DNA from 4 places in the Exiguobacterium sp. s102 genome. Region 1 is predicted to be linked to each of the others. Evidence: riboswitches for the same ligand, from Rfam matches in the RefSeq annotation. Region 1 holds a riboswitch; each other region holds the start of a gene.
The links. A riboswitch is a leader RNA that binds a small molecule or an ion and turns the genes downstream of it on or off. The one in region 1 is predicted to bind S-adenosylmethionine.
Positions count from the first base shown of each region.

Region 2: it holds a riboswitch for S-adenosylmethionine, as region 1 does, so the genes downstream of both, KNQ02_RS01485 (methionine ABC transporter ATP-binding protein) here and KNQ02_RS09875 (Na+/H+ antiporter NhaC family protein) in region 1, are expected to answer to the same signal.
Region 3: it holds a riboswitch for S-adenosylmethionine, as region 1 does, so the genes downstream of both, KNQ02_RS10580 (LLM class flavin-dependent oxidoreductase) here and KNQ02_RS09875 (Na+/H+ antiporter NhaC family protein) in region 1, are expected to answer to the same signal.
Region 4: it holds a riboswitch for S-adenosylmethionine, as region 1 does, so the genes downstream of both, msrA (peptide-methionine (S)-S-oxide reductase MsrA) here and KNQ02_RS09875 (Na+/H+ antiporter NhaC family protein) in region 1, are expected to answer to the same signal.

Region 1 covers NZ_JACSML010000003.1:12,500-20,008, reverse strand. Annotated here, with positions in the region: gene KNQ02_RS09895 (alanine/glycine:cation symporter family protein) at 1-834, shown strand, start outside; gene KNQ02_RS09890 (hypothetical protein) at 1,003-1,464, shown strand; gene KNQ02_RS09885 (aldo/keto reductase) at 1,521-2,333, opposite strand; gene KNQ02_RS09880 (hypothetical protein) at 2,492-2,692, shown strand; gene KNQ02_RS09875 (Na+/H+ antiporter NhaC family protein) at 2,736-4,043, opposite strand; SAM riboswitch class I at 4,124-4,227, opposite strand; gene KNQ02_RS09870 (metal ABC transporter solute-binding protein, Zn/Mn family) at 4,307-5,275, opposite strand; gene KNQ02_RS09865 (alpha/beta hydrolase) at 5,445-6,404, shown strand; gene KNQ02_RS09860 (histidine phosphatase family protein) at 6,451-7,026, shown strand; gene KNQ02_RS09855 (YwpF family protein) at 7,030-7,509, opposite strand, start outside.
Region 2 covers NZ_JACSML010000001.1:309,195-316,703, reverse strand. Annotated here, with positions in the region: gene sufD (Fe-S cluster assembly protein SufD) at 1-220, opposite strand, end outside; gene sufC (Fe-S cluster assembly ATPase SufC) at 239-1,024, opposite strand; gene KNQ02_RS01500 (MDR family MFS transporter) at 1,181-2,407, opposite strand; gene KNQ02_RS01495 (MetQ/NlpA family ABC transporter substrate-binding protein) at 2,480-3,307, opposite strand; gene KNQ02_RS01490 (methionine ABC transporter permease) at 3,340-4,005, opposite strand; gene KNQ02_RS01485 (methionine ABC transporter ATP-binding protein) at 4,002-5,024, opposite strand; SAM riboswitch class I at 5,103-5,209, opposite strand; gene KNQ02_RS01480 (bifunctional cystathionine gamma-lyase/homocysteine desulfhydrase) at 5,269-6,435, opposite strand; gene KNQ02_RS01475 (PLP-dependent cysteine synthase family protein) at 6,428-7,351, opposite strand; gene KNQ02_RS01470 (S-ribosylhomocysteine lyase) at 7,348-7,509, opposite strand, start outside.
Region 3 covers NZ_JACSML010000003.1:162,986-170,494, forward strand. Annotated here, with positions in the region: gene KNQ02_RS10575 (ATP-grasp domain-containing protein) at 64-1,011, opposite strand; gene KNQ02_RS10580 (LLM class flavin-dependent oxidoreductase) at 1,008-2,066, opposite strand; SAM riboswitch class I at 2,139-2,243, opposite strand; gene KNQ02_RS10585 (DUF975 family protein) at 2,434-3,108, opposite strand; gene KNQ02_RS10590 (DUF2325 domain-containing protein) at 3,176-4,444, opposite strand; gene KNQ02_RS10595 (DUF817 domain-containing protein) at 4,537-5,316, opposite strand; gene KNQ02_RS10600 (YczE/YyaS/YitT family protein) at 5,475-6,143, shown strand; gene KNQ02_RS10605 (MarR family winged helix-turn-helix transcriptional regulator) at 6,300-6,749, shown strand; gene KNQ02_RS10610 (nitroreductase family protein) at 6,767-7,402, shown strand; gene KNQ02_RS10615 (nitroreductase family protein) at 7,456-7,509, shown strand, end outside.
Region 4 covers NZ_JACSML010000005.1:106,287-113,795, forward strand. Annotated here, with positions in the region: gene KNQ02_RS12665 (gamma carbonic anhydrase family protein) at 102-617, opposite strand; gene KNQ02_RS12670 (NAD(P)H-dependent flavin oxidoreductase) at 701-1,639, shown strand; gene KNQ02_RS12675 (DMT family transporter) at 2,052-2,480, shown strand; gene KNQ02_RS12680 (Crp/Fnr family transcriptional regulator) at 2,492-3,169, shown strand; gene KNQ02_RS12685 (DMT family transporter) at 3,182-3,661, shown strand; gene msrA (peptide-methionine (S)-S-oxide reductase MsrA) at 4,059-4,589, opposite strand; SAM riboswitch class I at 4,697-4,803, opposite strand; gene KNQ02_RS12695 (M20 metallopeptidase family protein) at 4,874-6,046, opposite strand; gene KNQ02_RS12700 (putative quinol monooxygenase) at 6,135-6,428, shown strand; gene KNQ02_RS12705 (SH3 domain-containing C40 family peptidase) at 6,484-7,509, opposite strand, start outside.

The sequences.
Region 1 (7,509 bases):
ACGGTCTCTGCATTCCTTGTTCCGATCATGGCGGGCGGATACATTTTAATCGCCCTCTTCATTATGATTACGAATCTTGAATTGTTGCCGAACGTCTTCGGCTTGATTTTCCAAGAGGGACTTTTAGAGTTCAAGACGCTTGCTGGCGGAGCAATTGGTGCTGCAGTTCTTAACGGAATTCGTCGTGGTCTGTTCTCGAATGAAGCCGGTATGGGTTCTGCTCCGAATGCTGCTGCGACGGCTGAAGTGTCACACCCCGTCAAGCAAGGTTTGATTCAATCATTCGGTGTATTTGTTGATACGTTACTCATTTGTTCGTCAACAGCGATGATCATCCTCGTTAGTGATGTCGCGACGAAAGACGCGAACGGAAAAGCAGTTGCCGGGATCGAACTCGCGCAAAACGCACTCTCGACTCAGGTCGGAGTGTTTGCGACGACGTTCATGGCACTTGCGATCTTCTTGTTCGCATTTAGTTCAATCATCGGAAACTATTATTACGGTGAATCGAACATCAGCTTCATTAATGACAATAAAACACTGATGATGGCTTACCGTGTCATCGTACTCGGGATGATTGTCTTCGGTTCAGTCGTACAGACGGCAGGTCTTGTCTGGGCGCTTGCTGATATTTTCATGGGCTTGATGGCAGTCGTCAACTTGTATGCGATTTTCCGCTTATCTAAAATCGCGAAACTCGCACTTGATGATTACCTCGAACAACGAAAAGCCGGAAAAGATCCGCGCTTTTATGCGAATTCGATTCCGAACTTACCAGGTAAAGAATCTCTTGAGGCGTGGGAAACGGACGAATCAAAAGAAAAAGCGATTTAATCAAAAAGAACCGGCATTTTGCTGGTTCTTTTTGCATGTAGACAACGTGCTATCAGAAGGTGAGAGCGTTTTTTTTCGTTGCTTTTTAGTACGCAGATTCTAAAAAAATTACTAAAGCATCGAAAAAATGGGAATAGCTATTAAAGAAACGAAGAAAGGAGAGGGAGGATGGAAAACGTACATTACGTTCGTGTCGCGGATGCCGTTTGGGATTCGTTTGGTGACGACCCGCATATCATCATGGACTGGATTCTTTTTATCCATGAGACGCAGCCGGATTATGAACAGCTATTTGCTCTGGAAGACACGGCAGCCCTCTATCACTTGATGAATCAAATCGATATCTATATCGATCAAGAGACCCATTACAACTTAGGTCGAGCGATTGTCGGTGAAGAGTTGATTGTCAACGAAACACAAGCAGCAATTGTCGGGATTCTCCCTCTTCCGTTAATCATCATCTCAGCAGAAGTCATGCGAAATTTTGATCGTCGGTCACTTGAGACGATTTATGATGAAGCGGGGCAACATGGAGAATTCGACGACGTGTGGGAACAGTTTGCTGATTTACGCGCATACTTCAGCAAGGCTGAAACGACAGAAGAGACGATTCTTATTTATTACGCTTAAAAAAGACTGCTACGGGATAGGTCCCGTCAGCAGTCTTTCGTGTATCGGTCAGTGGATTAAAAGTCAATTTCGTCAGGGTCCGGTCCGAGGCGGACTTCTGTCGCGAGACGATCGATTTGTTCGAGGTCGTCTGCATCGAGTTGGAAATCAAACACATCGAAGTTTTCAGCAATCCGTTCTGGTGTGACTGATTTCGGAAGCGCAACGATTCCGTTATCGAGGTGCCAACGTAGAACGACTTGTGATGGGCTCTTACCATGTTTTTCAGCAATCTCTTTGAAATCATTGATTTCAAGGAACTTACCTTGCATGAGTGGGCTCCATGCTTCGACTTGAATGCTGTGATCTTGCAAGTACTCATGCAATTCATGCTGTGGAAGTTGTGGATGAAGCTCGACTTGGTTGATCATCGGCGTCATGAGTCCTTCTTCAGCAAGTGTATCGAGATGATGTTCTTTAAAGTTCGATACACCAATCGCCTTGATTTTACCTGCTTCGTAAAGTTCGACCATGGCTTTCCATGCTTCGACATAACCTTCGACCGGCCAGTGAATGAGATAAAGATCGAGATAATCGGTTTCTAGTCGCTCAAGTGACTCAGCGAAAGCCTCTTTCGTCCGTCCGGCACGAATGTCATCGTTCCAAACTTTAGACGTCAAGAAGAGTTCTTCACGTTTCACGCCGCTTTCTTTGATTCCTTTTGCGACACCACGTTCGTTTTTGTAGACGGCAGCCGTATCGATATGACGGTAACCGACGCGAAGTGCTTCTGCGACGGCAGCCGGTGCTTCCGTCTCTTCATCGACTTGCCAGACACCGAACCCGATCTGTGGAATCGTGATACCATTTGAAAGTTTTGCGTATTGCATGTATATACTCCTCCTTCAATGAAACTAGAATATGGATTTGCCTGTTCAGTTTAGCATGAACTTAGCGGAACATCTGTTTTGATGCTCATAAGCAGGGAATATAGAATGGGAAAGAGAAGAAAGTCTACTGATGCATAAACGAAGAGAGGTGTAATATCATGGTGAAATCGATTAAAAAAGTACCAAAAGGAGTCTGGACAAGCATCGCAGCACTATTAGGTGCTCAAGCCACGTTCCTCTTTCTTGGTGCCCGCAAGACAGGACGCAACCCATGGGTATGGGGGGGAGCAGGACTTGTTCAATTTCCGCTTCCGGCGATTGCCTATTTCATTTTGAATCGTCAAGAAAAACAGAAATAAAGTGAACCCCCCGTCGCAGACGAAGCGACGGGGGGTGTTTGTTTTACGACATGTTGTTTTTCTGTGCGGCATCACTCTTCCGGCGTGGGAAGCCGAAGAAGATTGCCAGTGATCCACAAACGAACAGTAAAAATGGATAGAACAAATAAGGAATCAGTTCGGGTGACGCCGTTTTCGTCAATTCAGCGGCAATCAAAAGTTGCGCTCCGTACGGGATGATTCCTTGAACACCACAGGAAAAGAGGTCGAGGATACTGGCTGACTTCTTCCGGTCGATGTCATACGTATCCGCGATTTCAGCAGCGAGCGGACCGGCGACAAGAATCGAAATCGTATTATTTGCTGTTGCGAGATTCGTTGCACTGACGAGGGCAGCCATACTGAACTCAGCTCCCCGGCGTTTCGAAATCTTTCGTGTCAGCGTTTCTTTGAGATAAGCAATTCCACCGTTATAGGTGATCAGGCTGACGAGTCCACCCATCAGCAACGTTAAGATTGAGATTTCTGCCATCCCCATCAATCCGTCAGACATCGCGAGGACAAATCCACTTACTCCGAAACTACCGTCGATCATTCCGATGATGCCTGTCAATAACGTCCCGCCGAGTAAGACGAGAATGACGTTGACACCAAAGAGTGCGAACACGATGACGGAAAGATACGGAATCAGCTTATAAAATTCAAATGCTTTCGCTTCGACGACATCTCCGGAACCTGACACGAAAGCGAGTAAGATGACAGTGATGACGGCAGCAGGCAAGACGATTAAAAAGTTCGTTCTGAATTTATCACGCATGTTCGTTTTTTGTGTCCGGACAGCGGCGATTGTCGTATCTGAGATAAACGATAAGTTATCACCGAACATTGCTCCACCGACGACGGCAGCAGCGGCGAGTGCGACATTGACACCCGTCGCGTCATGAATCCCGAGTGCGATCGGTGCAAGGGCAGCGATTGTGCCGGTCGAAGTTCCCATCGCCATCGAGATGAAAGCGGCAATGATGAACAATCCACTCATTAAAAGAGACTGGGGTAGGAAACTGAGTGCAGCGTTGACGGTCGCATCAATGGCTCCGATTGCATTCGCTGTTCCAGAAAATGTGCCGGCGAGTAAAAAGATGAAGACCATGATCATGATGTCCGGATTTCCGGCACCGCGGGCAATCCGCTCGACGGTCTGGTTGATGTCTCCCTTAGATGTCGCAGCAGCAAAAATCAAGGCGATTAAAGCTGCAATCAAGATGGGGAATTTGTAAAAGTCGTTATAGAAGATTCCTGCACCGATGAATAATACAAGGAAAACGAACAAGGGGAACAACGCCCATTTGTTCGGCGTAACCGTTTCGTTCATGTGAATCACTCCATTTCTTCAGCATACAAAAAAAGACCCCTTCGCAAGAAAGAAGGAGGTCTTTACTGAAAAAGACGCTCTTCTTATCTCTCAAGCCATAGCTTGCTGGATTTGGCACAGTACGAATCAATCGTCCGCTGCCGAAACATCATTGGGCCAGTCCCTCCGTTTCTCGCGATAAAAAGAAGTCATTTAGTTGTTTAGTCGTTGTTTAAAACACGTTTATTACCCTAACGTATCTTTTAATGCTTGTCAACTGTACCTTACTGCAGTGCTTGTTTGAGCGTCGTCACGTTTTCGTTCATCAAATCAAAGTACGATTGATCTTGTTGATCTTTTGCGACGGACTCGAGGTTATGAATCGTAATCGATTCGGCACCGATTTCTTTTTGGATGACACGGGCGACCTTTGGCGACACCGTCTCTTCGAAGGCGATATAGTTTAAGTCATGCATCTCTGCTTCCTTGACGATGGCAGCCAGCTGTTTTTGGGACGGTTCGTCAGACGGCGAGATACCGGCAATCGGCAGTTGCGTGAAACCGTAACGTTCCGCCAAGTACCCGTATGCGGCATGCGTGACGAGAAGCTCCTTTTTCGAACCGGAGTCAACAGCTTTTTGTAAATTTTGGTCGAGTTCATCTGCTTGTTTGTTAAAGAGTGCGAGGTTTTTATCAAACGTTTCCTTCCGGTCAGGTGCTTCCTTTGCTAACGCGGTCGTAATCGAGTCAGCCATTTTCTTGGCGTTGTTCGGGTCGAGCCAAACATGCGGATCGTATTGTCCATGATCGTGCGACTCTTCTTCAGCCTCGTGATCATCATGGTCATCGTGTGCGTCTTCTTCGTGCGTATGAAGCGAAGCGGAAGCTTCGAGTAAGTCGATATTTTTACTTGTCTCGACAAAACGAATGGAATTACCGGCTAAACTTTCCTTAATCTTTTCAGAGTACGGCTCAAGGGTTGTGCCGGTAAGTAAAAATAGATCGCCTTTCGCAATCGTCGTCAGTTGCTTCGGAGTCGGCTCATACGAATGCGGGTCGGCGCCAGGGGGAACGATTAATTCGACCTGGACGTCCTTTCCGCCGATTTCTTTGGCGATGGCTGCCGTGGCGAACGTCGACGTATAAATTTGCAATTTACCGTCTTCGTCTGAATTTGAAGTCGATGAGCCGCATGCGGCGAGCAGACTGGCAGTTACTGTCGCGATGGTTAACGCTGGAATGATTTTTTTCATATATGAACCCTCCAAGATAATTAAAACGTAATTGTTCCGATTTGGACTTTCTAACTATATCCGACGGAAATTAAAGCGTCAAGTCGGAATGTTGTGAAGTTCTAGTTCAAAATAAATCGGGTAAGAGAAGAGTAGAAGTGAAATCGGAATGAGCCTTGGAGGTGATGAGGTGAAACGTGAAACAGCATGGTTGATGGGTGGCGCCGCTATTTTGACGACGGCTGCTGCTGGTGCGAGTATTTGGAATAATTATGGAGCCTTACTCAGATGGACGGAGCCGGTCTTGCCGCTTACCGAAAAGCAATTAGCACCACGAAATCTTTTATACAAGACGGTCAATCAGCAGGACTTGACGTTAGATATCTATTATCCACCGGGAGAAGGGCCGTTTCCGGTCGCGATTTATGCTCATGGCGGCGCATTCGTTCGTGGAAACCGTGATGATGTGTTTAGTTTTGCTCCAATCATCGACCGGTTTTTAGAACTCGGGATTGCCGTTTGCAGCATCGACTATCGTTTATTTGAGGATGGCAGCTACTTTCCGGACAACCTGGAAGATGTTCGAGATGCCTTATGTTTTTTAAATCAACAAGCGGATGAATTACGCATCGCGCGCGGTCGCATGCTTTTATGGGGTGATTCAGCAGGTGGAGCCCTAATGTTGACGACGGCGCTTGCCCCGACTGAATTTATCGGCGAACAGGCGGAGGCGCATCTTCCTTTAATCAGTGGAGTCATCGCCTTGTATCCGCCGACGAATTTTCTGTTGTTTAAATTCATTCAAACCTGGATTGCCCATATCAAGTTTTATGGGGGTGGACGTGAAGAATGGCGACAGTTGATGATGCGTGTCTCCCCGGCGACACATTTAAGTTCCGACTCGCCGCCGATCATGTTGCTGCACGGAAAAAAGGATCCGATTGTCCCGTTTGCTCAAGCACTCCACTTTGTTGAGAAGGGGGCGGATGTCGGGGCGGATGTTCGATTATTCTCTTTCCCGAATGGCACACATTCGCTGGCGAGCTTTGCCCAAACTGAAAATCCACTCAAAATTGAACGTTTGCTCGAACGAATCGAAGCCTTCAGTTGTCAAGTGCTTGTCTTACCGAAACGAGAGGCGCTTCATTAGGAAACATGATACAATCAGTCATATTTCTTTAGAAGGAGACTGCAATATGACGGAAATTTGTTTAGTACGACACGGTCAAACGGACTGGAACTTAAACGAGCGGATTCAAGGACGTGAAGATATACCGCTTAACGAGACCGGTAGAAAACAGGCGGCTCTCAGTGCTGCCTACCTGGCAGAAGAACAGTGGGACGTCTTGATTTCAAGTCCGCTATCGCGAGCTGTCGAAACTGCTGAAATCATTGGTCAATCGATCGGTCTAAGCTTGACGGAAACGGATGAACGGCTTGTCGAGCGCGAATTTGGAACGGCTTCCGGTGAACCGGTCGCCGGAATTTACGAAGCAGTGCAGGCAAATGATGCAGAGCGCGTCCCGGGGCTTGAAACGGAAGCGGAAATTCAACAGCGTGTCTTCAGTGCGGTTGAAGAACTGACAGAAAAATATCGAGGAAAACGCCTCTTAGTCGTCTGCCATTCGCATACGATTAAAGCGGCACTCTCCTCGATTGATGAGACATTCAGTTACCGGACGCCGTTAAAAAATGCATGTGCGAATTACATTCGTTTTTCCGACCGTTATGAGATTGAGCGGATTAATGTAGCGGACCATATCACAATTTGAACATCATCCTTCGACGGTTGCCGGATGTTCTTGTAAGTACTGTTTAAACGTTTCTTTCGCGATGCTCGTGATATGAGCACCACGTTTAGAGCGTCGGTCTTTATATTCTTGAATCAGCTCTTCGCCAGTAAAGTTGTCTTCGACGACTTCACGCAAAATCGATTCGGATAAATCATTTTTCATCATGACCATCTTACCGGTAAAGAGATAAGAGACGCCTTCGCTCAATTGCGTACTTTCATAAGGGGTGACAATCATGGCGGCGGGGTCATTGTCCGGCCGTGAAATCGTGATTTCAATCAAAGCGCGCAGCTTTTTCTCGAACAGTTCTTTCAAAATCGGTTGATCGGTGTCGGTGACGACGATTTCAGCGACCCACTGGGCGGTTTGGTCGGTACTCACCGTCAGCCCATCTTTAATCTGAACGGGGATTGTCGTATCTCGCCCTGATTCATCCATGAGAATACGTAATGTACACAATTT
Region 2 (7,509 bases), on a different contig from region 1:
CGATATCCGGCGTGAGACCTGTTGCTGTCTCAAGATCTGCTGTGCCTTCTGTGAAGTTCCAGCCACCGATTTTAATTTTTTCTACTTTTGGCAATGCGAGCGTTGGGGCAAGATCAAGTGCATCTTGGCGCTTAGAAATCATCCAAGCGGGCTCCCCTAAGCGAGTCGCACGTTCTGCCACTGCCTCGCGATTTACGGCAAGATTCAGTTCTACAGTCATCATGCTTCCTCCCTCGTCTTACGCTTTTGTTTCGATTTCGACTTCTTCGATGCCGAGTTCTTTTTTAACCCAGTCATATCCTTCTGCTTCAAGACGGTGTGCAAGTTCTTTTCCGCCAGACATGACGATTTTTCCACCCATCATGATGTGGATGAAATCAGGCTCGATGTAGTTCAAGAGACGCTGATAGTGCGTGATGATGAGGCAACCGAACTCAGGTGAACGCATTTCGTTAACACCTTTTGCAACGACTTTAAGTGCATCGATATCAAGACCTGAATCGATTTCGTCGAGGATTGCGATTGCTGGTTTCAGCATCGTCATTTGAAGAATTTCGTTCCGTTTTTTCTCTCCGCCTGAGAAACCTTCGTTGAGGTAACGGTGTGCCATTTCGCCTGGCATTTCAAGAAGTCCCATTTGCGCGTCAAGTTGACGGATGAACTTCATGAGTGAAATTTCATCGCCTTCTTCACGACGTGAGTTGATTGCTGAACGAAGGAAGTCAGAGTTTGTAACACCACTGATTTCGCTTGGGTATTGCATGGCGAGGAACATTCCTGCTTGCGCACGTTCGTTAACTTCCATCTCAAGAACATCTTCTCCGTCGAGTGTGACTGATCCAGATGTTACTTCATACGTTGGGTGACCCATCAATGCAGACGCGAGTGTTGATTTACCTGTCCCGTTTGGTCCCATGACCGCGTGGATTTCGCCGCCTTTGATTTCTAAGTTAACGCCTTTCAAGATTTCTTTGCCGTCGATTGCGACGTGTAGATCTTCAATCTTCAAGTGTGAAGCCTTCATGTAGAATCCCTCCATCTATTCATTTCGTGTCTGACGATTCAGTTCACGAGAGTTACTAATTTAGTATCATTCTAATCTTAATGAATCATACCACATTATTCAAGCGTCATCGCTCATGGTTTTTTCTCAAAATGAAGCCTTTTAGTGAGAATGACTTTAAAGTGATACGACTTCTTTCTCTTCTTCCACCTTCGTTCGTCTGTGAACCCGCTGTGACAGTAAGAGCAGTGGTATTCCGAGTAATGTCAAGAGGGCTAAGCAACCAAAAATCGGCAACGGACGATCGGCGCCAAAATAAAAAAGTAATTGTCCGCCGATGACCGGTCCGATTGACTGACCAATCGATGTTAAGCCCATCGCTCCGAAATAACTGCCCCGTAATTCCGGTTTCGCAAAACTATCGGTCAAAATATCCGTCATCGTGAACATCATCACTTCCCCGCACGTGAAGATGAACATCGCACCGATCATCAACCAGACCGTTCCGGCATTCCCCATGACGAATAAACCGAACGCGACGGTCGCAATCCCGACCGTAATCGAGACGAGCGGCGACGTCTTCATCCCGAACTTCATGATCGGGTACTGGACGATTAATACGGTCACGGCATTAATCGTGATCAATAAAGCAAACAAACTAGTCCCACCGGACAGTAACGTCGTCGTCGTCAAAAATTGCGGCAACGTCGAGTTGAACTGACTGTAGCCGAGAATCCCGAAAATGATACCGGCGAGGGCAAACGTGAAAGCGACGTCCGTTTTCAACAGTTGAACCGTTGCGCCGAACGAAACTTTTTTCCCGCCGTGACTCTCTGTGATCGGATACCGCTGAAACAGGATAAAAATCGCAATCCCGTACGCGAGATAAACAAAGGCTGTTATATAGAAGGTAATCGCTGTATTGCCGGCACTGAGCAATAACGCAATCCCCGGCCCGATCGCAGCCGCGACATTGATCATGGCGTAACGGATGTTGAAGACGAACAGTCGATTTTTTTCATCCGTCGTGTCACTGATCAGGGCGCGGGCGGATGGTTCGAAGATGGAGCGAAACACGCCGTTCAAGGCACTCAAGGTAAAGAACGCCCAAAACGTCTCGACCTGTGCCAAGGCGATGAAGACGAAAACGAAGCCGAGTGTTCCGGTCAGCATCATCGTCCGGCGCCCGTAACGGTCAGACAAGGTCCCGCCGATGAAACTCATGACAAGACTCGAGACGGCTGAAATACTGAGGACCCAGCCGACATCGACCGGGCTGAACTTCAGCACCGTCGATAAATAAATCGCAAAGAATGGCATCGTGATGAACGTCCCGAGCCGTGAGAAAAATGTTCCGAGCAGGACGCCGATCGTCAGCGGATGTAACTGTCGTAAACGGTGCACCTAGAATCCCCCTTCAACTAAAAAAATAATGCATCCTTCCATTATATAGGAAGAATGCATCATTCGAGTGAATTATTTGCTGACCGGAACGACGGCCCCTTTATATTCTTTCGTAATCCAATCCTGTGTCTTTTTCTCGTGTAAGATATCGAGCAATGCCGTCACACGCTCGTCTTTTTCATCACCTTCACGCGTGACGATGATGTTGACGTATGGTGAAGACTCATCTTCAAGGGCAATCGTGTCTTCTAACGGGTTCAAACCGTTATCAATCGCGTAGTTCGTGTTGATGAGGACAGCATCGCCTTCATTGTTTTTGTACGCTTGCGGCAAGAGTGACGCTTCGATATTCGTTTTGAACTCAATGTTCTTCGGGTTTTCCGCGATATCGCTAAGCTGAGCATCTGTCGTCTTACCGTCTTTCAACTTAATTAAGCCTTCGTTTTGGAGGAACGTCAAGACACGTCCACGCTCCGCGACGTTTGAGCTCGTCAAGATCGTTGCACCTTTCGGTAACTCGTCGAGCGACTTATATTTTTTTGAGTAAACGCCGAGCGGTTCAACGTGGACGCCGCCTGCATTTTCAAATTTATAAGATTTGTTCTCTTTTTCCTGTTGCTCAAGGTACGGAACGTGTTGGAAATAGTTCGCATCGATTTCTTTTGCAGCGAGTGCCTTGTTCGGCAACACATAATCTTGGAACTTTTTGATTTCGAGTTTGTAGCCTTTTGCTTCATACTCTTTTTGAACGTGCTCTAGGATTTCAGCATGGGGAACGTTTGAAGCACCGATGACAAGTGTCTTCGCGTCGTCTCCTGACGATTCCTCTCCGCATGCTGCAAGGCTGACGGCTAAGACGGATACGGCTGCTGTACCTACGAATTTTTTCCAAAGTTTCATGAATAATTCCTCCCAAGTTAACTAAAATAGTATTATCGTTTATCGATGGCTTTTACGAGCAGGTCACCAATAATTTGAATGATGAAGACGATGACGAGAATCAACAATGTCGCGATAGCGATGACATCGTTTTGAGAACGCTGGAATCCTTCGATATATGCCATATCCCCGAGTCCTCCACCACCGATTGCCCCGGCCATTGCCGTGTAACCGACGAGCGCGACGAGCGTAACGGTGATACCCGAGACGATTGCCGGAAGAGCTTCCGGAATCAACACTTTATAGATGATTTGGAACTTCGTCGCTCCCATTGATTCCGCTGCTTCGATGACACCTTTGTCGACTTCACGGAGTGCGAGTTCGACCATCCGCCCGTAAAACGGTGCCGCCCCAAGAATCAGTGCCGGAAGTGCTGCTGTCGGCCCTAAGAACGACCCGACGATGATGAGTGTAATCGGAATTAATAAAATCAACAAAATGATAAACGGAATTGAGCGGAAGACATTGACTAAAAAGCTGAGCACGGAATACACTGCCCGGTTCTTAAACAACAAGTCTTCATTCGTCGCGTATAACAACAGACCGATGACCAGTCCGAGAACAAATGTCGCGATTCCGGCAACAACTGTCATATAGACGGTACTGCCAGTCGCCGTCCAGACCATTTCCCAATCAAGGTCGTTAAAAAATGTACTCATCGGTGATCCACCTCCACTTCCACGTCACTCGCTTGAAGCTTCGCGATGACCGCTTGTGTTTCATGTGCCGCACCAATCAGTTGGATGAACAACGTTCCGAGTGCACCGTCTTGCGTCTGTCCGACGTTCCCGCCAATGATATTAAATAATAAGGTCGAATCTTTCATGACTTCTGCGAGGATCGGACTTTCTGCTGTCGAACCGACGAATGTCAGCTGGACGATTTTCCCTGTCGGATAGCGCTCACGAAGTTTCGCGAACGTCAACTCGTTTTCTGTAGACGACGTCAGTTGTTTGACGAATTCTTTTGTCATCGCTTGTTTCGGATGCCGGAAGACTTCTGAAACAAGACCCTGTTCGACGATTTTTCCGGCCTCCATGACGGCGACCCGGTGACAGATTTTTTGAATGACGTGCATCTCGTGTGTGATCAAGACGATCGTCAGTTTTAGTTTTTTATTGATGTCGACGAGTAACTCTAAGATCGAGTCCGTCGTTTTCGGATCAAGGGCGCTTGTCGCCTCGTCACATAATAAGACGTCCGGGTTTGATGCCAGTGCGCGGGCAATCCCGACGCGTTGTTTTTGTCCACCGGATAGTTGTGACGGATAAGCGCCTTCGCGACCGTCGAGTCCAACGAGTTGAATCAGCTCGGAGACCCGTTCTTTCCGGCGTGCTTTCGGATATCCGCCGAGTTCGAGCGGGAACATAATGTTTTCTTCGACCGTTCGTGACCAAAGCAAGTTGAAGTGCTGAAAGACCATCGAGACATTTTTCCGGACGCCGCGTAATTCTTTCGGTCGTAACGTCGTCATCTCGACACCGTCAATTTGAATCGAACCGCTTGTCGGTGCTTCTAACATGTTCAGCAGGCGAATCAAGGTTGACTTCCCTGCACCGGAATAACCAATTATTCCGAAAATTCCGCCGCGCTCAATCGTGAGATCGACGTTTGCGACAGCTTCGACTTCGCCGCGCTTCGAGCGATAAATCTTTCCTACATCCTGTAAACGAATCACTACTGTCCCTCCTAAACATAAAAAAAGTGCGCACGTTTTAGAGCAAACGCGCGCACTTTCAGTACACAAAACCATTTGCTCTCATCTTGCAGACGTTCGTCTGCTGGAATTAGCACCACTTCGGAAATAAATTCCGCGGTTGCCGGGTTTCATCGGGCCAGTCCCTCCACCACTCTTGATAAGAGTTATCGGTATTTAGTTGTTTTTAATATATTTTGAATATTAGCAGGGGTTATTTTGCTTGTCAAACAGTTTTTTCAGAAACTTTTTCGAGCAAACTGAAAGCATGCGTTAAATCTTCTTTCAAATCCTCTGCATCTTCAAGTCCGACCGAGATTCGGACGAGACCATCCGTGATGCCGAGTTCCGCCCGACGTTCTGCTGGAATCGATGCATGTGTCATCCGTGCCGGAACGGAAATCAAACTTTCGACCGCCCCTAAGCTTTCAGCAAGCGTGAAGAAGTGTGATGCTTCCACAAGTTTCTCTGCATTTGCAGCTGAACCGACATCAAAGCTGATCATCCCGCCGAAACCAGTCGCTTGTTTTTGCTGGATCGCATGACCGGGATGCGATGCAAGTCCCGGGTAGAAGATGTTCGAGACGACGTCTTGCGCTTGCAGGAAGCTGACAAGTTCATGTGCTGTCTCTTCAATCGCTTCCATCCGGATACCGAGCGTCCGTAATCCACGGACAAGCAGGAAGCTGTCTTGCGGTCCGAGAATTCCACCCGTCGAGTTTTGGATGAAGTGAAGTTCTTCGCCGAGCGTATCATCGTTGACGACGACAAGCCCTGCGACGACGTCCGAGTGTCCGCCGATGTATTTCGTTGCACTATGCAGCACGATATCTGCCCCAAGCGCGATTGGTTGTTGCAAGTATGGTGTCGCGAACGTGTTGTCGACGACGAGCTTCAAGTCGTGACGACGCGTGATGGCTGCGATCGCTTCGATGTCCGTCACTTTTAATAACGGGTTCGTCGGTGTCTCGACGTAGAGCATCTTCGTGTTGTCCTGAATCGCCGCTTCCGTCGCGCTGAGATCCGTCGTATCGACGAATGTCACTTCGATGTTGAACTTCGGTAGGACACGTTGCATCAAGCGGAACGTTCCGCCGTAGACGTCGTCCGTCATGACGATGTGGTCGCCAGACTGAAGCAGATTGAAGACAGCATGGATCGCCGCCATTCCTGATCCGAACGCGAATCCACGGACGCCTCCTTCAAGATCAGCAATCAATCGTTCGATGCTCGTCCGCGTCGGGTTTGCTGTGCGCGAGTACTCATACCCGTCTTTTAATTGACCGATTTTTTCTTGCTTATATGTGCTCGTTTGATAGATTGGCGGTGTAACGGCACCCGTTGCCTTGTCTACACCCGTTCCTCCGTGAATCAACGCTGTTTTTTTACGCATGTGTCTCGTCCACCTTTTCAAAGATTTGTTGGCTCAAATACCGTTCTGCACTGTCTGCGAAGACGGTGACAATCGTACTTCCAGGATGGCGCTGGGCGATATCGAGCGCCGCGGCGAGTGCCGCTCCTGCTGAACTGCCGACGAGTAACCCTTCACGTGCCGCCAGTTCATGGACCTTCGTAAAAGCATCCGAATCAGAAATCGTATGAATTTCATCGACCAGGTCGCGAGAAACGAGACTTGGCCATTTAGCTGTCCCGATTCCTTCTGTTTTATGCGGTCCGGCTGACCCTCCGTTGAGGACGGAGCCTTCCGGTTCGACGATTGCCCCTTTTGTCCCGAAGCGTTCTTTTAAGAAAGCCGTCGTTCCGGCAAACGTTCCACCTGATCCGCATCCGGCGACGAACCAGTCGATGTGACCGAGTTCCGCCACAAGCTCCGGACCAAGTGTCCGCTGATAAGTGACCGAATTTTCTTCGTTTTCGAATTGGAGTGGCACATAACTGTTCGGAATCGTTTGTCCGAGTTCTTTTGCCTTATCGATTGCGCCTTGCATATCGAGTTCAGTCGGCGTGTTGACGACAGTCGCGCCGAGTGCCCGCATCAACGTCTGTTTCTCTTGACTGAACTTTTCCGGGACGACACAAATGACTTGTAAGTCATATTTTTTAGCGGCGAGCGCCAAACCGATGCCGGTGTTGCCGGCAGTCGGTTCGATGATCGTTCCGCCTGGAGTCACGTACCCCTGTTCGATTGCGGCATCAACGAGTTGGATACCGAGGCGGTCTTTGACGCTGCCCCCAGGGTTCATCCATTCGAGCTTCGCCAAAATCCGCGTACCAGCAGGCAAATCGAACGAAGTAATCTCGTACAGTGGCGTATTTCCGACGAGGTCTCGGACTGACTTCGCGATCATCCGAAGACGATGTCCCATTCGTCGCGACCGGCAAGCATTTTCTCGGCATAGTGCTTCGCTCCTTTAAGGTCATGTGCGCTCGCAAACCCACATTGCGTTTCGTTTTGTGCCGGAATCACTTCAGCCGCTAAGACGTCGTTCAGTGTCTTCTCGACCAG
Region 3 (7,509 bases), 150 kb from region 1:
CGTTCTAACGCTCGACTCCGGCACAATCAGGGTATTTTTCTTACTTCAAGTGGTTTTTGATGTTCACTTCACGGTTTGACGTTCTAACGCATGACCTAGGAATGTTGCGAGTTCCAGCATCCCGAACTTCCCAGCTGCCGCTTCAGCGTCCGAATTGTAATTCGTATTCGTATTGACGTCGTACGTATAAATCGTCCCGTCTGCATCCTTGATGAACTCAATCCCGGCGACCGCGATTTTATTTTCTTGCAGGAACGCTTCATACTGGGCGATGATCGGGTCATCGAACCCGTCGACAATTTGGAATTTCATCGGTGTCTCTGCCGCCTCTTCTCCGACCGGGCAGAACAAATCATCGATGACACAAGCATCCGCGGGGCAGAGCTCGAATCCTTCCGACGTATCGACACGGACCGCATAGACGAACTTACCACCGACGAATTCACAACGCGTAATGTAGGGTTCAGGTGCTTGAATGTACTCTTGAATCAACGTGATGCCGTCGACCGGCTCATCGAATGTCGGTCCGTCAAGATACGTCTCGAGTGCTTCAATCGAGTGGAACAATTGAACGCCGAGTCCTTTACCGGCACGATTGTGTTTCGTGATGAACGACGATACTCCGATGTTTTGAGCGGCTTGGACGATTTGATCACGTCCGACGGCTGCCGTCGTTTTCGGAACACGGATACCTGCTTTTCGTAAGGCGGTGTATTGGTTGACCTTACTGACCTCGAGTCGTAACGCACGGGTTCCGTTGAAAACGGTCCGGTCATGTTCTTCGAGCCAAGCGAGGACCCCTTCCGTCAATTCTGGTGCATAGCGGTGCCCGCGCGTATGGGACGAGGCACTCATCCGGCTGTAAAAAACGCCTTCCGGTGGTGTTTCATCGAGCGGGACGACCCCTTCGTTGAGGTGCCACTGTTCATACGGTAAGTTGAGTTCCTCGAGTCGCTTGATTAAATGATCCGTCCATTCCTGATTTTCGTGTAAGATATGAATTTTCGTCATTTTAGTTGACCTACCTTTCGTTTCGCTTCGACGCGTGGCATGACCTCGCGGGCAAAGCGTTCCATTTCTTCGAGTTGCGGAGAAAATTGAAGCAAGAGCAACGTCACGCCGACTGCTTCAAATTCAAGAATCCGTTCTGCGATTTGATCCGGCGTCCCAATCAAGTTCGGACGCAGTCCCCGGTTTGAGACCGAATAGTCATTTCGTTTGACCTGTTGTTCGAGTTGCGATTTACTGACGAAGTCGTCATACCCGGCATATCCGGCACCGTCTTCTTTAACGTTCGTAATCCGGTGCCATTCTTCGAGCGCCGCTTCTTCCGTCTCGCGACAGATGATGTAGGCCGCCAGTCCGAAACTCGCAAGCGGCTGCTTCCCGGTCGCCGCGCGGCGGGTTTTCATATCCGTAATTTTCGTCGCGACTTCATCGACCGTTCCTCCATGTATGACATAGGCATCACAGTGATTGACGATCGTCTGTTTCCCCGTCTCACTCTCACCACCAGCGTAGAGCTTGATTCCGGGACGCTGAACGGGTTTCGGGTGAAGCTCTGCCCGTTCCAGCTGATAGTACGCCCCATCAAAACTATAGGGTGATGCGTCCGCCCATAATCCTTTCATGACCGTCACGAATTCTTCCGTCCGGGCATATCGTTCGTCATGGGCTGTAAAAATCCCATTGTATTGACGGGCTTCTTCCTCCCACCAGGCCGAGACGACGTTGAGCGTAAAACGTCCGTTACTCAACTGATCGAGGTTCGCCGCCATTTTTGCTGTCGTCGCCGGATTATGAAAACCGGGCCGGACGGCTGTCATGATTTCCAACCGTTCCGTTGTCGCCGCAATCGCCGCTGCCGTCGTCCACGCCTCAAGACTCGGTTCGGCTATTCCTTTAATGTCGTTTAAGTTCAATTCTGCAATCAATGTCGTAGAAAAGCCAATCCGTTCTGCCGTCTGTGCGACTTGTTTCGCATAATCGAATGTCGCTGGCATTTGTTCATCCTCGACGTTTCGTAACCAACCCCCGAAGATTGGTAACCAAAATCCGTATTCCATCCCCTGTGCCCCCTTTTTGCATAAAAAATCGCTCTTTTCGTTTAGAAAAGAGCGACGAATGTCTACTGTCGGCTCTTATCTTCAAAGGAATAAATTCCTCTTGGAAGTAGCACCTTCCGCTCATGCGGGGTTGCTGAAGTGTCGTCGGGCCAGTCCCTCGACTTCTCGTGATAAGAATAATTGAAATTAGCGTACATCTTTTAGCAGAGTAAAGCAACCTTTAAACCTTCTTTTCCTATCGGAATTAAAAAACATTTGGAAAATCACTCTGTTTCTTGATACTTCTTTGTCTAGAAGCTAAAAACAGGAATTGCACATCGGTTTAAGATGGCAATCCCTGCTTTGTATGGTGCTGTTCAAAATCAATTCATTCTGGTGATACGAACGGTGAGTCATTGTGATTTGCATCCATCATGACTGTCCGGCGACCAGTCGTTGAAACTTCTTCGCCCCGTACGCGATCGTAGAACTTCGCGATTGTGACACTGAAGTATGGTCCAATCCAAAGGAAACCAATCCCGATCGTAACAATTCCGAGCAAGAACCAACCAATGAATGAAAGGACGAGGAAAAACGCCTCTTTTTTGTGTCCATCCATCATTTGGCGTGAACGTGTAATGGCATCAAGGATGCCAATCGATGGTTCGTCCCGAATGATGTAATACGTCAACATGTAAGAGAATGACTTAATGATTCCTGGAATGATGAAAAGTAAGAACCATAGCCCTAAGAAAAAGGTTTGGACGATTGACACTCCAATGGCTTTCAAGAACATTTTGTACGGCTCAAACAAATCGGCGACTTTCGTCTGCTCGTCTCGGGCGACAGATAGGGCGAGCCATGACCATCCCATTGCAACCGGTAAGGTCAACACCGTCAAGAGCATACCAATCAAGTCGATAAATTGGAAATCCTCTTCGGGTGAGGACGCAAATCCGTTCGGAACGCCTTGAATGATTAAGAACAACAACATCATTAATGCCATGAAGCCCCATCGTCCCTGCAACGACTCGCGCGCTGCTAATTTTAATTGTTTTGACATCGAAAGATCCTCCTCAAAAATAAGTGCTACCTTTCTTTACGGTTTATTTTTGAGGAGGTTTCACTTTTTAACGCTCGTCTTTTAGTAAACGTTGGACCATTGCTTTTTCAAGTTGTTGCTGGCACGCCGTATACAAAGAGCGTCGTCCATCGAGTCGTTCAATCGCAAACGGAATATCGTGCTTTTTTGCTTGCACGAGGACATGTGCCGCTGCTGCGTGAGAAACCCGACTTTTGACGACGACGATCGCATCTGTCTTTTTCGCGAGACAGGCAATTTTTTTCGCAGCTTGGGCATCACCGCCAAGATGGATTAATTCGACTCCCGTCTCCGCAAAGAAGTCGCGGTAGACGGCGCGCTGTTGCTCATTACCGACGATGACGAGACGCATGCCGTCGTAGGAAGCAAAATCGAGTGCCGTTTTATCGACGAATTCGATTGGTTGACCTGGTAATGTCGTCGTATCGAGACGTTCGAGTTGCTGGACTTTCTTTTCCCGGAGGCGCCGCTCTTTTTTGACTTTCTTCGCCTTCGGTTTCCGTTGCATCATCTTGTCGTAGCGTCCTGTTTTCGCCTGTTTGTTTGCAGGTGACGCAGTGGCGGACTCGGGCGAACCATTCGATACGTCGCGTGCCGGTAATTCCGTCATGGTCGGTACTTCATAATGAAATGCGTGTTTCCAAACAATCGTCAATGTCTCCGGATGACCTTTCCACATGACGAGGTCGACGAGTTGACCTGCTTTCAGTTGGAAGAACCGCATGTCTTCGAGTGGTGTCGTGTAATAGAACGGTTTTCCCGTCTCATCTTGCAGTGGACCGTCAATCGTCGCTTCGATGATGCCATGGTTCTTGACGATACACTTTTCAAAAACGATTCGCTCTGCAAGTGGTTTTACTTGATCCGTCGCGACGACGGCTAAGATTTCAAGCGACGTCCGGCGCTCATCTTGATGTAGGACTTGGACACGGACTTCCATCCCATGCTCCAGGTTCCAGTCACGGATTTCTGTTTCTGAGACATGACTGTTTGGCCATTCCCGTAACGAGCCGCCCTTTAATTGCCGTTCGAACGTATAGGAATACCGTTGTTCGACAGTCCGTTCAACTTCTTCCTTCCGTTCCTGGATCATTTTGATCGGGAGGCTAGATGGTGTTTCCGGACGTTCTACTAGTTTCGTCGTTGTTTGACGTGGCGCGTAGTACTGCGACAGCTGGACCCATTCATCGATTCCGTTGATTTCTTCAAGTAACAAACCCCAGTCGTCTGCTGTCTCGACGATGTTCAGTTTGCTTGTAACTAACTCCTTCGCTCGTTCGATTACGTGATGCATCATGTTAAAAACCCCTTTGCTATTTTTTCCAACTATAGCAAGGTCAAGATGCTTCACCCGTGTAAAAAAACAACCGGGTATTTTTTTATTACGGGTTACGATTTAACTTCGACTGCGGAGTCGCCACTTCGGTATTTTTCGACGACGACAATCAAGACGGTAATGATGACGAGTAAGAACCAAGACGATAATTTGCCAAAATCGACAAGTGCCCAGCCCTCTTGCTGATGCGGATAGACCCAGCCCTTAAAAAAGGTGACGATGTTTTCCGCCAGCCAAATGAACCAGGCAATTAGTAAAAATGATAAGACAAGCGGGAGACGGTAAACCGTATCCTCTAGTCGGAAGTAGACCCACGATTTAAAGAAGACGACGATGACGAGTCCCATCAAGAACCACCGTAAATCGAGCATCCAGTGGTGCGTAAAAAAATTTAAGTAAATCAAACTCCCGACAGCAAGTGCGAGGGTCGGACGTGGAAAGGACGTAAACCGAAGCTCAAGTCGCCGAAACGCCTGACAGATGTAACTCGCGACACTGGCATACATGAAGCCCGCATAGAGCGGAACACCAAACACTTTCGAAACAGCGTCTTCCGGATAACTCCACGAGCCGACGTGGACTTTAAACAGCTCAAGTCCTAATCCGATGACGTGAAAAATAAGAATCAGCTTGAACTCTTCTTTCGTTTCATAACGAGTCACGAGTAAGGCGACTTGGACGAACAGACACCACAGTAACAGGATGTCATAACGGGCAATCGGTTCACTCGGCAAATAACGTGATAAGGCGAGTGCAGCAAAGATGGCTACTGGAAAGATACAACAGAGCGCTTCAAGATATGTAAAACGGATGAGATGGCGGATCAATCGCATCGACGTCCCTCCTCTTCTTTCTTTAAGTATACGAGACGTTCGCCGTACCTCCCTCCTTCTCAAGTTGGACATTCGACAATTTGTTGCTTCTGCTTTAGTCCACGAACGTGATACAGTTAACGAATACGTATCTTATTGAATCGAGGTGACACGCAACGATGTTCAAACGTTTCCATACGTCCTGGTTGCTGCGCGCAACGTTGAAGTGGTTCTTATTTTTAAGCGGTCTCTTTTTACTCGCCGTCGGTTCCTCCATCATGATCACCGCTAACCTCGGTGTCTCGACTTGGGATGTCCTGCATCTCGGTCTTCAAAACAAAACACCTTTGTCAGTCGGGACGGTCATTCTTCTCGTCGGTCTGCTGCTCGTCCTCGTCAAATACTTACTCGACCGGATTCGACCGCAAGTCGGGACACTCGTCAATGCAATTTTCGTCGGTGTCTTCATGAACCTCGTACTTGGTTCTCATTTGCTTCCATCGTTCTCAGCTGTCTGGCTAAACGCCTTATGGCTCATCTTCGGTATTTTCATCATCGGCATGGGGGCAGGGCTATACGTCGCCGTCGGATACGGCGCCGGTCCACGTGACGGATTGACCTTGACGTTAGCGGATCGTTTCGGAACCTCAATCCGGATGATGCGGACAATCATGGAGATAACGGCATGTGGTCTTGGTTGGTTACTCGGTGGCCCCGTCTTTTTCGGGACCATCCTCTCAATCTTTTTGATTGGACCGTTTCTTCAATTTTGGTTAGTCTATTTCCGGCGGATGATTGCCGCAATCGATGCTGGGGTCGTTCGACCGAACGAACAAAAAATCAGCTGAGCCGCCTGACTCGATATCGTTTCGAAAGAAATGGTATCTTTTTTTCGTGGATGAAGCAGATTAGTTGCACCTAGAAAATATACACGTTATATTCGTTTACATATCAATCTTTGATACGTCAAAGGTTTCTTGGGACGAAGGGAAGGATGTGATGATTTGAGTATTTCTTGTACGGAAAAAGGACGCCTCATTTATGCGCTCGTCTCGGTCAATAAGACGATCGCGCAAAAATTTGATTTATGTACAGATGGCTTCAGTCAGACTCGGATGGACTTACTAGCCCAACTCGAGGTCGGAAAGACGATTAGTCAAAAAGAATTGCAACAACGCGTCAATGTCGACAACGCTGCCGTGACGCGACATTTAAAACATCTCGAAACGAACGGAATGATTCAACGTGTCCGTTCTGAGAGCGATAACCGTGTCATCCTCGTCTCATTAACTGCAGAGGGTGCCACGCGTATCACACAATTGCGCCAGCAAAAAGATGACTTCTTGGAAAGTCTGTTAACCGGCTTTACTGAAGAAGAACAAGATCAACTGGCACAAATGATTCAGCGCATTGAAGATAACGCGTTAACATTATCTAAAACTACTGCCCGATAAAAAAGGAGAGCTTACTCATGACAATACAAACATCTACTGACTTTATGGAAATCGTAAAAGGCCGTCGTTCAATCCGCAACTACGACACGGACGTAAAAATCTCAAAAGAAGAAATGACACAAATTCTTGAAGAAGCAACACTCGCACCGTCTTCCGTCAACATGCAACCATGGCGTTTCCTCGTTATCGACAGCGAAGAAGGAAAAGCGACACTCGCTCCACTCGCGAAGTTCAACCAAGTCCAAGTCGAGACATCATCTGCTGTCATCGCGGTCTTCGGTGACATGAATGCGATCGATCAACTTGAAAACATTTACGATACAGCTGTCGCACAAGGACTTATGCCGCAAGAAGTCCGCGACCGTCAAGTTCCGGCAATCAAAGGTATGTATGAAAACGTTCCTGCTAGCGCACTTAAAGACAGCATCTTGATCGATTCAGGTCTTGTTTCCATGCAATTGATGCTCGTCGCTCGTGCACACGGTTACGATACGAATCCGATCGGTGGATACGAAAAAGATCAAATCGCTGAAGCTTTCGGCATGGATAAAGATCGTTATGTACCAGTCATGCTCCTTTCAATCGGGAAAGCTGTTGATGCAGGATACCCATCAGTCCGTCTTCCAATCAACGATATCGCAGACTGGAAATAAGTTCGATTCGCTTCATCAAAAAATAGAGAACACAACAAGGGAGATTGAATACTATGACAACACAAACAACTACTGACTTTATGGAAATCGTAAAAGGCCGTCGCTCA
Region 4 (7,509 bases), on a different contig from region 1:
AAGTAACCTTGTGCTTACGACCGTAGCGTCAATTGAGAAATGAATCTATTACAGCTGAACTCCGGTCTTCTGGAAGTTCACTTTTCGCATGTGGAAAACAGTTATTGTCCGAGCTGTTCCCGGAAGGCGTACCCTTTATCAACATAGGAGTCGATTGATTCCTGAATCATCTCGAGATCAGCTGGTGTCAACTGCCGCACGACTTTACCGGGGGACCCGACAATCAAGGAGCGGGGCGGGAACTTCTTGCCCGGGGGAATCAACGTATTGGCGCCGATGATACATTCTTCACCGATTTCGGCGTGATCAAGGACCGTCGCCCCCATGCCGACGATCGATCTGCGACCGATGCGACAGCCATGGAGAATCGCATTATGTCCGACCGTCACCTCGTCTTCGACGATGACAGGTGCCCCTTCGTATAAATGAATCGTCGCGTTGTCCTGGATGCTGCAACGCTTCCCGATTGTAATCGGTCCTTCGTCCCCGCGTAATACGGCGTTGAACCAAACCGTTGACTCTTCACCGATCGTTACGTCACCGATTAAGAATGCTCCCGGCGCCACGAAGACGGTCTCCGCAAGTCTAGGTGTCGTATCACGATATGGAATATTCATAAAAATCCCTCTTTTCCGATTAATGAATTTCAATTCAGTCTTACTTAGTATACCATTCTTAAACAGCAGATTGGAGGAAGACGATGTCCCGATTATGTGAGTTACTGCAAATCCGCGTTCCAATCATCCAAGGCGGAATGGGAAATGTCAGTCATGCTGCCTTAACGGCAGCCGTCTCGAATGCCGGTGGTTTAGGAACACTCGGTTGTGGCACACGTTCGCCGGAAGAAATGCGCCGTTTGATTGAGCAGACCCGTCAATTAACAACGCATCCGATTGCCTTGAACATTGCGATTGGTGTCTCGCCGCATACGGAAGCCCTGATTGAATTAGCGATAGCAGAACAGATTCCGGTCGTGTCCTTATCAGCCGGAAACCCAGCACCCTATACTGAACGTTTACGGACGGCCGGAATTACGACGATTGCGGTCATCGCGTCAGTCAAACATGCATTAAAGGCAGAAACGGCCGGGGTCGATTTGCTTGTTGCAGAAGGTGTGGAAGCGGCAGGTATCAATTCACCGCTCGAGCTGACGACGCTGACACTGGTTCCGCAAATCGTGGATCAGGTCACGCTTCCCGTCATCGCGGCTGGTGGAATTGGAGACGGTCGTGGCCTTGCAGCCGCTTGGATGCTTGGTGCATCCGGTGTTCAACTCGGTACGCGGCTGATTGCGACGCAAGAAGCAGTCGTTCATGCGAACTACAAGAACCATCTCGTAGAAGCAACGGATCTTGAGACACGAATCATCGGTCGTTCCGTCGGTCGTGTCCGGCGTGTGTTAAATGGACCGTACGTTGCTGCACTACAAGGTGTTTCATCGCTTGATGAGTTTAACGCGAAGACGACAGAAGCGTATCACGTGACGGGTGCGGTCGATGGTGACGAGGTCAACGGGTATGTCAACGCCGGTCTCGTGTCTGGTCTCGTTACAGATATTCCGACCGTATCTGAATTATTCGAGCGGATGCAACAGGAAGCGTATACGCAAATTGAACGGGTGCGGGCGGATTATATGTAATCGAGAAGTGAGGCGGATTGTAGACAACGTGCGATCGGGAGATTAAGCGTCGTTATTCGTTGCTTTCCTCGGGCGAGGCGCAAGCCGTTGCTCCTTGATCCTAACGGACAACGCGCAGGGTCTTGCCTGCCTCTGAACGTGCGTTAAAAAACGCACTTTTCCCCGTAGGAATCAACGAAACACGACGTTTTTTTTAGATAATACCGCTTTGAAGACGAGGCGAGACGGGGAAGCGCGAACGGATTGCATCCCGATATCTCATGGTTACGCCTCTTAATCGATTATCTACACGCTGAAGACGGGCAATCCGTCTTTTTTTATACAATTTTTTAAAATGGGACATTTGTCCTTTTCAGATAAGGTGAAAATAGTGTCTACTCATAACAGAAGAAACAAAAGGAGGTGCCTTAAAGTGCAGGGAGTTATATTCGCATTAATGAGTGGACTATTCATTGCGTTGCAGGGGATTTTTAATGCCCGTTTAGGAGATGCCATTGGTCCGTGGTTTTCGGTGACGATCGTTCATTTCGTCGGATTGATGGGGTGCTTAGCGATTTATAGTGTGGTTCGTGACCGGAAAATCGGCGGTTTTCGACAGCTTCCGCTCCTCTATGCCAGTGGCGGATTGCTTGGCGTACTCGTCGTCGTGACCGAACTGACGTCGATCCAGTTACTTGGCATGACGTGGGCGATGTGTTTGTTGCTCGTCGCACAAATTTTATGTGCATTCGTGATTGATTTGAACGGCTGGTTTGGTGTCATCAAAAAAAGGAGTAACCGGGGACAGTGGATCGGGATCAGTTTGATGCTTGCCGGAGTTGCGATTTTTTCACTGTCCTAAAGGGAGGGCCTATGCAGACGATTGAGACCTATTTAAAACAGTACGACTTAGCGGATATTTTTACGGAGACCAGTAAAGGCTATTTACGCATCGAAACGTTTTCGGAAGGGGACCTGTTATGTGTGACGGGTGAACCGATTGACCGGATGTATTTCATCGTCGAAGGAAAAATTAAAATCTCTGCAGCATCGGCTGAAGGGAAACAACGGATTTTACGCTTTAAAAAGGCGATGACGGTGATTGGTGATGCGGAATATATCAATCAACGGGAAGTCTTGAATACCATCGAGGTGATTACGGACGTCGTGGCACTCAGCATTCCGTATGCGATCTTACGTGAGCACAATACGACGAACACCTTTTTACAATTTTTACTGCGGGTCATTACGACCAAGTGGTACGCGGACTCGAAATCAGCATCATTTCATGTCCTCTATTCGGTCGAAGAACGATTTGCCGGATATCTGTTATCGATTACCTCGGACGTTTCCGACAGTCTGTTTTATCAAGAGATGCGAACGTCGAATCTCCATGACGTCGCCGATTGGCTCGGGACGAGTTACCGTCATTTAAACCGTATCATCTCAACACTTTGTGAAGAAGAAATCTTGGCGAGACGACGCGGGAAAATCATTATTTTAGATGTAGAGCGGATTAAAGAAAAAGCGAATGGCAATAGTTACGAATAAGGAGGGGCTAGCATGGGACTAGGTATGTTTTGTGCGATTACGGCAGGAATGATGATTAGTTTACAGACGGTATTGAATGCACGGATGAGTCATGCGTTCGGGGCATGGGCGACGACGACCCTCGTCTTTTTTGTCGGGTTCATCGGTTCACTGTTTGCGCTACTCGTATTTCGGGGTGGCACATTCTCGAACATTCAAACGGTCGAACCGCTTTATTTATTCGGTGGTCTGGTCGGTGTCGGTGTCGTATTTTGTGTGATGCGCGGGATTCAGCTGCTCGGTCCATCGATTGCGATTTCGGTCGTCTTGATTTCGCAACTGAGTTTTGCATTATGTGTCGACTTGTTCGGTTGGTTCGGTTTACCGAAGCTTGAGCTTTCGCTCGGACAAGTCGCTGGATTGCTTGTGATGCTAGCCGGTATTTTTGTGTTGAAACGATATCAAATCGTAGAAATCGAATCTTCGGATGAGTTGTCGGAAAAGGTATCGTAATTCTTACGGTTAACTCTGGCAGTATAAAGTCGATTTTTTAGCGCGAAGACGAATCAGTAGTTGTGGAATGAAAGATTCGTTCTTTTCGTTGCTTTCCTCGGGCGAGGCGCAAGCCGTTGCTCCTTGATCCTCACGGACAACGAGCAGGGTCTTGCCAGCCTCTTGGCAGCGCGTGTTCACGCGCTTTTTCCCGTAGGAGTCAACGAAAAACGAAGCTTTCAGGGTGTACCGTAGAGAAAATCATAGAGTAGTGTTAGAGCGCAATCCGTCTCGAATCGCTTTGAAGACGAGGCGAAACAGGGGAGCGCGAACGGATTGCCTCTTGTTATAGCATATTCACTCTTCATAAGAGTGTATCTACAAACGAAAAGCCCGCACGAAGCGGGCTTTTTTTAGTTTAGACAGATACTTCTTCTTTCCAAGCCACATCGATGAATTCATCGCGACCGGATGCTTTCCGGTCTTTTTTGTAGTGCTCCGGATTCTTTTTGTGGAAGTTTTGATGATAGTCTTCTGCTGGATAGAAGGCTTGTGCCGCTTCGATTCGTGTGACGATCGGCTGCTTAAAGCGATTGCTCGCAGCAAGCGCGTCACGTGAAGCAATCGCAGCAAGGCGCTGTTCTTCCGTATGATAAAAGATGGCAGGTGCGTATTGTGTCCCACGGTCCTGGAACTGTCCGCCGGCGTCAGTCGGATCCGTTTGCGGCCAGTAAAGTTCGAGTAACCGCTCGTATGAGAATAACGCCGGATCAAATGTAATCTCGACGACCTCCGAATGACCGGTCGTGCCTGTTTTTATTTGTTCGTATGTCGGATTTTCGATTTGTCCTCCTGTATAACCGGAAACAATTCCGTGAATACCGGGCAGTTCTTCGAATGGTGTCACCATGCACCAGAAACAGCCTCCTGCGAATGTTGCTTTTTCCATCTATATCTCGTCCTTTCCGCTGGCGGTAGTCGCCCTGTAATCATTCGTGCTCTGACAGCGAGAAAACGAAAACGACTCCTTTGCTTGGTTGCAAAAGGAGTCGTCGCTTTTTATCAACCAAAGCTTGCGCTTTGCTGGTCGTAGCACCTTGCCACTGAAGGCAGGTTGCTGGGACGTCATCGATCCAGATCTCTCAGTCCACTCTTGATAAGTGTTATATGAAGTTGATTAAATTCGTTATCATTGATGTGATAATAGCATCTCTAAAACGACAAAGTCAATCATTAAGATTGTAAGGCATGCAGGACGGTCGCACCTAGAGATTTCGCGCCGACGAGTAGTGCCCGTTCATCGATTTCATATTTCGGATGGTGTTGCGGATAAATCGTACTCCCGTCCGTTTTGGCGGACCCCGTAAAGAAGTAGCTTCCTGGGATACGCTCTAAATAATAGGCGAAATCGTCTGCTGCCATCATCGGTTTGAGTTCTTTGACATGGGCTTCACCTAAAAATGCCGTCGCCTCTTTAACGAGATTTGTTTCTACCGGATGATTCCAAAGGGATGGATAACCCGTCGTAAAGTCGATGGAGTAGCTCGCACCGATTCCGGCACACGTCGTCCGAGCAACTAAATCGACCTGCTGGCGTAACTGGTGACGCAGCGCTTCGTCGAATGTCCGGATTTCACCGACAATCCGTGCCTCACCAGTAACGATGTTCGGAGCCGTTCCGGCATGGAATGAACCGATTGCGATGATGGCAGGTGAAAACGGATCAACTCGCCGACTGACAAGGTGTTGGAGATTACAGACGAGTTGTGCCCCGGCGACGAGTGCATCTTGTGTTTTATGAGGGGCTTGCGCATGACCACCCTGTCCGTGGACAACGATTTCGAATTCATCGATGGCGCACAGCGTATGTCCTGCGTGATAGCCAATTGTTCCGACAGGTAAGTCATTTTCGAGATGCGTACCGAAAATTGCATCGACCCCGTCAAGACAGCCGTCTTCAATCATTTGAATGGCACCACCCGGGAAGACTTCTTCCCCGTGCTGATGAATGAACACGATTGTTCCGTGAAGGTCTTCTTGCAGTGCTGTAAAGGCCGAGGCAAGACCGAGTGCAATCGCCGTATGTCCGTCATGTCCACACGCATGCATGACACCCGGATGAATCGAACGGAAGGCGAGATCCGTTTCCTCCTGCAGTGGCAGGGCATCGAAATCGGCCCGAATGGCGATGGTCTTTCCAGGATGTTTTCCTTTGAGGGTCGCGACGATCCCGCTACCACCGACGTTCCTGCGGTAAGGGAGACCAAGCTCATCATAAAATGAGGCGATGGCGTTTGGTGTCCGCACTTCTTGAAAAGAGAGTTCCGGGTGACGGTGCAGATCACGACGTCTTTCAATGATTTGTTGTTCGAGTTGATCGAGTTGAGTGAAGAGTTGCTGTTGCATCATAATCATCCTTTCAGGTTTTTGAGGTATGACTTTCTATAAAACGGGTAGAGATAGGAGTAATGAATGATGAGGAGGAAAACAAGTCATGGGAGAAATTATTGTCAACGCGGTCATCACAGTCAAAGCAGGTTTAGCCGATCAAGTCTTTCCGATTTTAAGTACGGTCTACAAAGCTTCACAAAACGAGCCGGGGTGCTTGCGTTATAGCTTACATCAATCGATTGAAGATGAACATCAGTTCATGCTGTATGAAGTCTATCAAGATGAAGAAGCGTTAGAAGCGCATATTGCGTCAGACCACTATAAAGCGTATCGCGAGCAAATCGAATTGTACTTAATCGATCGCCAAGTTACGAAATATGCGGAAATGACATTTTAATGTTAGCTAAAAGAAGCGGACCTCCCGGGTTAGGGAAGGTCCGTTTTTTTAATCATTACATTGATTTGAAACCGAGGAAGTGCTCACGCCAGTGCGGCTCGTAAATTGAACTGATTTGCAGTTGTGATCCTCCGGCATGAATGAAGTGTTTACTATCTAACATGATCCCGATATGCGAGGGGCCATCCGTATACGTGTTTTCGAAGAAGACGATATCCGAGCGTTTTCCGGAACTGATACTTGTGCGTTGATTTGTAAAGAACGCTCCGTACCAGTAACCGCGGACATTCGTCCGTCCGCCGTATTTTCCGGCTTGGTTCGTCGCATAATGAATCAAGCCGGAACAATCGAATCCACCATTCGCCACGTTTTGTGATCCCCATGTGTACGGAGTACCGATATGGGCAACAGCAGCTTGAATCAACTTTTCGCCACGTGAATTATTTTTCTTGTCAACTTTTGTTTCGCTCGTCACTGTAAGGGCCGTCACCGGGATGTAGACGGGCGTCCAGCCGGACTGAATGACATAGAAATTACCGACGCGGTAACGCGGATACACACGCTTGCCTTTTTCGACCAACCCGGCACTTTTTGGACTGGCAGGTGTGTCATAAAATGAAGTCGTTGCTTTGACCGTATAGACTTTTGAACGATTGATGGCTTGCTCGTTATATCGCATATCCGGTTTGCTCGTTCCGATATAAGGATTGAGGACGTAACCCGTTTGACCATTCGGTAGACGGACTTGCCAAAAGTCATCATCAATCGATTTTAATCCGATCAATTTCGTTCCTTTGCTTAAGTGACTCGCCGGACGACTGTAGGCGACGTCAGCAGAAAAGAGTGGTGTCTGGTTGAAATGGACGTAAAAGACGGTCCCGACTTTGGCTTTAGATGTCGGTTTATTTAAACCGAGCCGACTTGAGTCAACGAATCCGAAGCGTGATCCGATTTTAACGCGTGTGTAGTAACCGCTTTTTCCATAGGTCGTGATTAATGCTCCTTTTTTCAGTGTCCCAATGTTTCCGCTAAGACTGGCTTTTGGATGGACGACCAACTTGTCTTCGGTCACGTAACGTGT